DNA from 4 places in the Neorhizobium galegae bv. orientalis str. HAMBI 540 genome. Region 1 is predicted to be linked to each of the others. Evidence: predicted binding sites of a transcription regulator. Region 1 holds the regulator's gene; each other region holds the start of a gene.
The links. The regulator PhoB, encoded in region 1, activates phosphate uptake and scavenging genes when phosphate is short. The targets are predictions, from matches to a motif close to TGTCATNNANCTGTCAT.

Region 1 (2,197 bases):
CCGAACTATGCGTCGCGCGTCACGACCCGGACCGTTACCCGCGCCGTCGGCGCGACGATGGTCAAGGAAGAGATCGAGATCGAACCCTACCAGGAGATGGAATATCGTCCTGCTTCCAACGTGGTGGTGCCGATCTCCCGTCGCCTTGCATTGACGGAACTCACCGAGCGCACCTGCAAGTGGCCGGTCGGCGACCCGCTCAAGGAAGACTTCCACTTCTGCGGCTGTGAATCCCCGGATGCATCGCCCTATTGCGGTTATCACGCAAAGCTCGCCTACCAGCCGGTCAACGAGCGCCGCAAGGTTGCCGCTCGGGTCTGAGCGGCGGCGCGACACGAGGGCGAAATCGAAGGCGGGCTCAAGGCCCGCTTTTTTGTTGTGCATGGCAGATATGCCGGCCAAGTCTTGCTCCGGATCGGCATTACGCCTATCTAAAAGGCAGCGAGGACGACCTCCCCCATTCGGGCAGAAACTCCGGGACGGCCCGGAAAGCACCCCAGGAGGTCATCATGCGCACGACACGCGACCGTATCCGCCATGCCATCAGCTTCGAACTGATCGGGCTTGCTCTCATCACACCGCTCGGCTCCTTCGCCTTCGGCATGCCGGCCGCCGATATCGGCGTGGTCGGCATCGGCAGCGCGACGATCGCCACCGGCTGGAACTATCTCTACAATCTCGGCTTCGACCACCTGATGCAGCGCTTTACCGGCGGCACGCAGAAAAACACCGCCATACGCGTGGCGCATGCGGTGCTGTTCGAACTTGGACTGCTGATCGCGCTTCTGCCGCTGATCGCCTGGTATCTCGGTATAAGCCTCGTCCATGCGCTGACGATGGACGTGTCGTTCGCAGTCTTCTACGTGGTCTATGCCTTCGTGTTCAACTGGGCCTACGACCGGATCTTTCCGTTGCCGGAATGGCAGCGGCAGACCGAGGCGGCTTAAAGCCGCCTCTCAGGATTCCATTGAATAACCCGCGCCGCGGACGGTGCGGATGACATCCTGCATATTGGAGAAGTTGAGCGCCTTCCTGAGACGCCCGACATGCACGTCGACGGTGCGCTCGTCGACATAGATGTCGTGACCCCAGACGCCGTCCAGAAGCTGCGACCGCGAGAACACGCGGCCGGGCGAGGCCATCAGGAATTCCAGCAGGCGGAACTCGGTCGGGCCAAGGCGCACTTCGCGGCTCTTGCGGTGAACGCGATGAGTTTCCCTGTCGAGTTCGATATCGCCGCAGCGGAGCACGCTGGAGAGCACTTCGGGACGGGCGCGGCGAAGCATCGCCTTGACGCGGGCCATCAGCTCCGGCGTCGAGAAAGGCTTCACCACATAGTCGTCGGCGCCGGTGGCGAGGCCGCGAACACGTTCGCTCTCCTCGCCGCGGGCCGTCAGCATGATGATCGGCAGGCGCTCGGTTTCCGGGCGCATGCGCAGCCGGCGGCAGAGTTCGATGCCGGAAACGCCGGGCAGCATCCAGTCCAGGATCAGGAGGTCGGGTACCCGCTCCTGAAGCCGAATTTCGGCTTCGTCGCCCCGCAAAACGGTATCGACCTCATAACCCTCGGCTTCCAGATTGTAGCGAAGAAGCACGCTCAGCGCTTCTTCGTCTTCTACGACAGCAATTTTCGGCAGCATTCTTGGTCTGCTCCGTCAGTTCTATTCGGTGATCGCGCCGAGCGTGTTCGACGAGTCGTCCTTCGGACGATCGCCTTCCGGCTGGGCACCGGTCGTCATGTAGTAGATGGTCTCGGCGATGTTGGTGGCGTGGTCGCCGATGCGCTCGATGTTCTTGGCGCAGAACAGCAGATGCGTGCAGGTGGTGATGTTGCGCGGATCCTCCATCATGTAGGTGAGGAGCTCGCGGAACAGCGAGGTGTACATCGCGTCGATTTCCTCGTCGCGGCTGCGGATCGCCTCGGCCTTTTCCGCCGAACGCGTCGAGTAAACGTCGAGGACGTCCTTGAGCTGCACGAGGGCGAGGTCGGAGAGATGCTCCAGGCCGCGGGCGAGCTTGCGCGGCACGCCGGTGCCCTGAACCGCGATGACGCGCTTGGCGGTGTTCTTGCCAAGGTCGCCGACGCGCTCCAGATCGGAGGCGATGCGCAACGAACCGACGATCTCGCGAAGGTCGGCTGCAACCGGCTGGCGTCTGGCAATCGTGATGATCGCCTTGTCACCGATCTCACGCTCGG
Region 2 (2,197 bases), 300 kb from region 1:
CGAGGCGGTGGCAGACCGCGTTCTCGACGTCTCCCAATTTTCTCCGCGAAAGGCAGTAGCCGCATGAGCGTCAAGGTGGGGCTCGAGCCCGCAATCCACGAAACGGCAAACGTCAGCAATTCCACGCTCGGCCCGTATACGGAAGTTTCCGAACGCTGCCGCATCAGCGAGGCCGAGATCGGCGCCTATTCCTACATCATGCAGGACGGCTCGATCTGGTGCGCGACGATCGGCAAGTTCGTCAACATGGCGGCCTCGGTGCGCATCAACGCCACCAACCACCCGACCTGGCGGGCGACGCTGCATCATTTCACCTATCGCGCCGCCAACTACTGGGACGACGCGGAAGACGAAAAGAGCTTCTTCGAATGGCGGCGCGACCATCGCGTCACCGTCGGCCATGACGTGTGGATCGGCCATGGCGCCACCGTTCTGCCGGGCGTTACCGTCGGCAATGGCGCTGTGATCGGCGCCGGTGCGGTCGTCTCGAAGGACATCGCGCCCTATACGATCGTCGGCGGCGTGCCGGCGAAACTCATCCGCGAACGTTTCACAAAAGCGGTCGGCGAGGCGATGGACCGGCTTGCCTGGTGGGACTGGGATCACCTGAAACTGAGAGCTGCTCTCGATGATTTCCGGGCACTTTCGGCAGAGGAATTCGTGTCACGTCATGCCACATAACGAAAGCGTGACGGACGCTTTCGGAATATAATAAAACCGACATAAAACCGACATTCAGACTTCATCAACCATCGCTATCGAGCTCTCAGAAAAAGGCTGAATTGGCGAGAGAGCATGAAGTTCGAGTTGAGGGACATCACCCGCCGTTTCGGCGATCGTATCGCGGTGAACGCCGTGAACGTCGAGATTCCCCAGGGCCAGATGGTCGGCATCATCGGCCGCTCCGGCGCCGGCAAGTCGACCCTGCTGCGCATGATCAACCGCCTGCAGGAGCCGAGTTCCGGCTCCATCTATTTCAACGGCGCCGAAGTCTCCTCCCTCAAGGGCCGGGCACTGCGCAACTGGCAGCGCGACTGCGCGATGATCTTCCAGCAGTTCAACCTGGTGCCACGCCTCGACGTGATGACCAATGTGCTGCTCGGCCGTCTCAATCACCGCTCGACAACGATGAGCCTCTTGAAAATCTTCAGCCGTGACGAGCGCGTCATGGCGATGGCGGCGCTCGAGCGACTCGGCATCGAACAGACGGCGTTGCAGGCGGCCGGAACATTGTCCGGCGGACAGCAGCAGCGCGTGGCGATTGCCCGTGCGCTGGTGCAGGCCCCGAAAATGATGCTCGCCGACGAGCCGATCGCCTCGCTTGATCCGCTCAATGCCAAGATCGTCATGGATGCGTTGCGCGACATCAACGAGCGCGAAGGCATCACGGTCATCACCAATCTGCACACCCTCGATACCGCCCGCAGCTATTGCGAACGGATTATCGGCATGGCGGGCGGCCGCGTCGTCTTCGACGGACCGCCGCAGGAGCTCAATGCCAATGCGGTGCGCGAGATCTACGGCTCCGACAGGGATGGCGCCGGGATCGACGAGACGATGACATCGACCAGCCTCGCCTCCACCCGTCGCGGCGAGGCTCCGGTCGCGATCGACACATCCGGCATGATGGCCGAAGCCGCCGCCATGCGCTGACCCGTTTCCGGCTGCCGACCCGCGGCCGGAAGACTGACGCCCTTTCCGGGTTGACCACCCCAATCACCAAAGGAGACTTCCATGTCTGCATTCCGCAAGATCCTGATGGCGACGATCGCCATCGCTGCCGTCGCCGGCCAGGCCCACGCCCAGAGCGCACCCGTTCTGCGCATCGGTCTCGATGGCGGCGAAAACGAAGCCGACCAGGTTCGCCGCACCGAATGCGTCAAGCCGGGCCTGATCGCCGCGACCGGCGCTTCGGACGTCAAGCTTTTCCCGTCGCCGAACTATAACGGCGTCATCCAGGGCCTGCTCGGCGGCACGATCGACCTCGCCGTCATGGGCGCTGCTTCCTACGCAGCAATCTACATCAAGGACCCGAATGCCGTTACCCCGGTCCTGACCACCAAGCAGGCCGACGGTTCGACCGGCTACTACTCGATCATGGTTGCCCGCAAGGATTCGGGCATCAAGACGCTCGCCGACGCCAAGGGCAAGAAGATCGGCTTCGCCGACCCCGACTCGACCTCGGGCTACCTCGTCC
Region 3 (2,197 bases), 2.0 Mb from region 1:
GAAGGGTTTGCCGGTGACGTCTTCGAGGATCTCGCGGAGCAATGCCACATCCGGATAGATCATCCGGTAGCGATAACCGCCGCCCCGCGGCGCACCGTCGTGTGTCTCGCCCGGATTGATCAGGTAGAGCCCACCCGGCCCGGCGCTTTCACGGCTGCCCTTGATGGTGCAGACCTGCATGCCCTGCTCGATCGCACCTATACTGAACGTATCATGCGCATGCGGCGCGAATTCGTGGGTGAGAAACGTCGCGCGCAGGCATTCCATGCCGCCAAAGCGATCGTCGCGCCAGAAACGGGTCACCTCTGCCGGCATCAGCGGCATGTGGTCGGTGGCCTGTTCCTGCGAGATATTCTTCATGGGGGGAATATAGCAGATCGGCCGCCGCCGCTCTTGAACAAAAGTGACGCCGGAGGCGCCGCGAGGCACTTGAATGTCAGGCAATCTTGCGCGCTGCTACGCGACCCATCGGGTGCAGCGAATGCACGAGGAAAGGCGCGCCGGGCTCCTCCTCGATGAACAGCGCCAGATTGGCGATCTCGACCGGCCTTTTCAGATAGGGTTCGAAATAATCGCGCAGCGCCAGGTCGAAACGCGGCATCTCGACCAGCGACAGCGGGCCGGTCAGGGTCATGTGAAAACGGAACTCGTCCATCACGTAGGGATGGCCCCAGCGATGCAGGTTGGCGAATTGCGGCGCCGAGAGATCGCCCGAATCGCTGCGCTCCAGCTCGGCTTCCGACAACGGCGTGCGGAAATTGTCGAACTCCTGAACCACGGAAGCAGCGAGGAATCGGACGGTATCGCAAGGAACGACCGGCGCAAGGCCGAAGAAATTGCCGAGCCGGACGACTTCGAGCTTCGGCAGTTCGAACGGGCTGTGGGTGCCCGCAAACCGCATCAGATGGCGCAGCAGCATCGGCTCGGTCACGTCGGGTGCCAATCGGAACGGCGCCTTCAGCGTCGCGTGGAAACCGTAGCGGCGTGGCAGCGCGGTGTTGAAGGCAATGTCGTGAATGCCGATGCCACGGATTGCCGGCGGCTCCGTCGCTTCGCCTGAAAAGGCATTGCGGCCGAGCCACTGGGCTGCAGCGACCGTCAGCGGATCATGCGCCGGAGGCGTGAAATGAATGGCATAGCGCATGCGTCACCTTCTGAACGTCCTTTTTCAGCAACCCCGTGTTTTACGCATTGCTCAACAATCCCTGCCGTGGGGGTTAAGTGATTTGCGTGACAGAATAACGACGCGGAGGACCGAAAACTCGCGTTTAACGCGAGGCGACGGCAAGGTGACTGGCGAGTGTAAATGACGCCGGAAGCCGCATTTCCCGGCTATTCACGGCATTCAGCGCCGCATCCGCCAACCTGTGCGCGATACCGAAACTCACCTTGAAACCACCTGTGAGGGCGATCACTCGGGCGTGATCGGGATGCAGGCCGACCATCGGATCGCGGCCGATCGCCTTCGGCCGCAATCCCGCCCAGCGCTCGACGACGAGGGCCTGCGCCAGGGCCGGCACGAGCGACCGGGCGCGCAAGACGAGGTCGTCGAGCTGCCTGTCGGTCGAGGACGGGTCTTCGAACACATCCTCGCTGGTGCTGCCGACCGCCATGTGACCGCCCTCATGGGCGACCAGATAGAGGCCGTTCAGGAAGATCACCGGCAGGGATGGATCGATATCGGCCTTGAGCAGCGCCGCCTGCCCCTTGACCGGCTGGCCGATCGGATGTTTCAGCGGCGGTGTGACGTCCTGAAGCAGAGAAAAGGACCGGTGGCCGGCCGAGACGATGCAGTGGCCGAAGGCAACACTTTCGCCGCTACGGAATATAATCCTACTAGCGGCTGGATCTATCGTTTCCGCCTCCAGGCCTTCGACGATTCGGACATTGCCGGCCGAGCGCAGGAAGGCCGCGAGAGCCGATACGAGACCCCGCGGCGAAACCCGGGCGGCAAACGTGTCATGCACCAGTCCGGCAGCTGCGAAGGAGGCATCCGGCCATCCCTTTTGCGGCGGGCGGTCAAGCACATGCCAATGGAAACGACGGTCGCCGCGCCGCCAGCAGGCTTCCGCATCGGCCGAGTGCCCGAGCGCGATCTTCCGCAAATGCGGCTTCGGCAGCGGGATCAGCCGGCCGGAGCGGCGGTAGCCACAGGCCATGCCGGTCTCGGCTTCGAGTTCAGCGATTTCGTCTTCCA
Region 4 (2,197 bases), 140 kb from region 1:
CTTTTGGTATCCACCGTTCCCTCACCACAACGTAATAAGCAAGCAAGGGAGGGCCGGCGACAGCCGGTCCTCCCTGCGGAGATCGGAACGATCAGTTCGAGTTGGCCGCCTCGAATTCACGCAGAAGCGCATTGCCGCGCTGCACTGCGCTGTCGAGCGACTGCTTGGCGTCCTTCTTGTTGGCGAGGAGTGCCTGGAACTCCTCGTCGATGATGGTGCGGACCTGGGTAAAGTTGCCGAACCGCACGCCCTTCGAATTTTCCGAGGGAGTACCGCGAGTGATCTGCTTGATGGCGATGTCGGAGCCCGGGTTCTTTTCGTAATAGCCCTGCTTCTGGCCGAGTTCGTAAGCAGCATTGGTGATCGGCAGATAACCGGTGAATTGGTGCCAATCAGCCTGGACATCCGGCTTGGAGAGATAGCTGAAGAACTTGGCTACACCCTTGTAGGTCGCCTTATCCTTGCCGTTCAGCACCCAGAGGGTGGCGCCGCCGATGATGGAGTTCTTCGGCTCCTTGATCTCATCGTCGTAATAAGGCAGCGGGGCGAAGCCCGGCGTGAAGTTCTTGGCGTTGTTGATGACCCCGGCGCGGCCTGCGGAGGAGTTCATCGTGATGGCGCATTCCTGCGAATAGAACATGGTCGCCGCCTGGTCGCCACCGACCGGTCCACCATACTTGAACAGTCCTTCGTCCTGCCACTTCTTCAGGTTTGCCCAGTGCTTGACCTGCAGAGGACCGTTGAAGGTGAATTCAGACTTCACACCGCCGAAACCGTTCTGCAGGGTGCCGAAAGGCTTGTCGTGCAGCGCCGAAAGGTTTTCGGTCTGGACCCAGGTAATCCAGGCGGAGGTGAGGCCGCATTTGGCAGCGCCGGAGGAAACGATCTTCTTCGAGAACTCCTCCACTTCCTTCCAGGTCTTCGGGGCAACTTCAGGATCAAGGCCCGCCTTTTTGAAGATGTCCTTGTTGTAGTACATGATCGGAGTGGAGGAATTGAAGGGCAGCGACAGGATGTTGCCCTTCGTATCGGAATAGTAGCCGGTGACCGGAGCCAGGAATGTCTTGGTGTCGAAGGGTTCGCCTTCGTCCGCCATCAGCTTGTAGACAGGATAGACGGCGCCCTTGGCAGCCATCATCGTGCCGGTGCCAACTTCGAAGACCTGGACGATAGCCGGTTGCTGGCCAGCGCGGAACGCGGCGATCGCGGCGGTCAACGTTTCCGGATAACTTCCCTTGTAGACCGGAACGACTTTGTAGTCGGACTGGCTCTCATTGAATTTCTGAGCGATTTCCTCAAGCTTCTTGCCGAGTTCGCCACCCATGGCATGCCACCAGGTGACTTCCGTCGCGGCAAGCGACGACGTTGCCGACAGCGCGACCGCGAATGCGGCCATTGAGAGTTTTCTCAACATTATTATTTCCTCCACCTTGATTGGTGTCGGCCCCCAAATAGGGTCCTCCCATGACACCACCGTTACAGTTTTATGTCATTTTTCTAACAGAGCAAGGACACTTGATTCGTTCGTTAGAATGCGTCGGGAAAATGCCGCGGCAGACGCCCTGGAAGCACTGCAATAATATCGTAGCGCTGCGAAAGCGTCGCTACATGCTTCCGCTTCGAAAGCCACAGCGCGCTTGCCGCGCGAATACGGTTCTGGGTCGTGTAGCCGACTGCATCGATGGCTTCGCTTTCGCCTCTCCGCGCCTTGACCTCGACGAATATGACAAGGTCCCCCTTGCGGGCTATAAGATCGATCTCGCCGATCTTTGTGCGATAGCGAATGGCAAGGATGCGATAGCCCTTCACAAACAGATAGAGCGCGGCGAGATATTCGGAGAGATGGCCTCTTTTATAAGCCCTCTGCCGCGCGGCCTTTCGCCGGTTCAGGCCGTTGTCATTGCGCCCCGCCGCCATCCTCGCCCTTCAACTCCAGGAGCCGCTGATAAAGAACCTTGCGGGCAAGGCCGGTGAGCCGCGCAGCCTCGGCAGCGGCTTTCGCCGCTGGCATGGAGGTTGAAAGCTGGCGCAGCAGCACGTCCACCTCGACTTCGCCGGGAGGCTCCTCAGCCTCGGGTGGCGCGAGAAGCAGCACGATCTCCCCCTTCACCACGCGGTCGTCGTCGTAATAGGCGGCGAGTTCCTCCAGCGTGCCACGGCGAAACTCTTCGAAAGTCTTCGTCAATTCACGGCAGAC

Region 2: a site for PhoB is predicted at 719-735, ahead of phnC (phosphonate ABC transporter ATP-binding protein). Genes of this name have one in related genera too.
Region 3: a site for PhoB is predicted at 1,231-1,247, ahead of RG540_RS13490 (DUF1045 domain-containing protein). Genes of this name have one in related genera too.
Region 4: a site for PhoB is predicted at 1,476-1,492, ahead of ugpB (sn-glycerol-3-phosphate ABC transporter substrate-binding protein UgpB). Genes of this name have one in related genera too.

The regions. Positions count from the first base shown of each region.
Region 1 covers NZ_HG938353.1:111,618-113,814, reverse strand. The annotation lists gene RG540_RS00580 (GcrA family cell cycle regulator) at 1-321, shown strand, start outside; gene RG540_RS00575 (PACE efflux transporter) at 510-947, shown strand; gene phoB (phosphate regulon transcriptional regulator PhoB) at 957-1,640, opposite strand; gene phoU (phosphate signaling complex protein PhoU) at 1,662-2,197, opposite strand, start outside.
Region 2 covers NZ_HG938353.1:4,454,623-4,456,819, reverse strand. The annotation lists gene phnL (phosphonate C-P lyase system protein PhnL) at 1-67, shown strand, start outside; gene RG540_RS21435 (DapH/DapD/GlmU-related protein) at 64-681, shown strand; gene phnC (phosphonate ABC transporter ATP-binding protein) at 796-1,653, shown strand; gene phnD (phosphonate ABC transporter substrate-binding protein) at 1,735-2,197, shown strand, end outside.
Region 3 covers NZ_HG938353.1:2,719,676-2,721,872, forward strand. The annotation lists gene RG540_RS13485 (AraC family transcriptional regulator) at 1-360, opposite strand, end outside; gene RG540_RS13490 (DUF1045 domain-containing protein) at 437-1,144, opposite strand; gene RG540_RS13495 (NAD(P)/FAD-dependent oxidoreductase) at 1,269-2,197, opposite strand, start outside.
Region 4 covers NZ_HG938353.1:4,618,939-4,621,135, reverse strand. The annotation lists gene ugpA (sn-glycerol-3-phosphate ABC transporter permease UgpA) at 1-14, opposite strand, end outside; gene ugpB (sn-glycerol-3-phosphate ABC transporter substrate-binding protein UgpB) at 92-1,414, opposite strand; gene RG540_RS22320 (YraN family protein) at 1,528-1,917, opposite strand; gene rsmI (16S rRNA (cytidine(1402)-2'-O)-methyltransferase) at 1,898-2,197, opposite strand, start outside.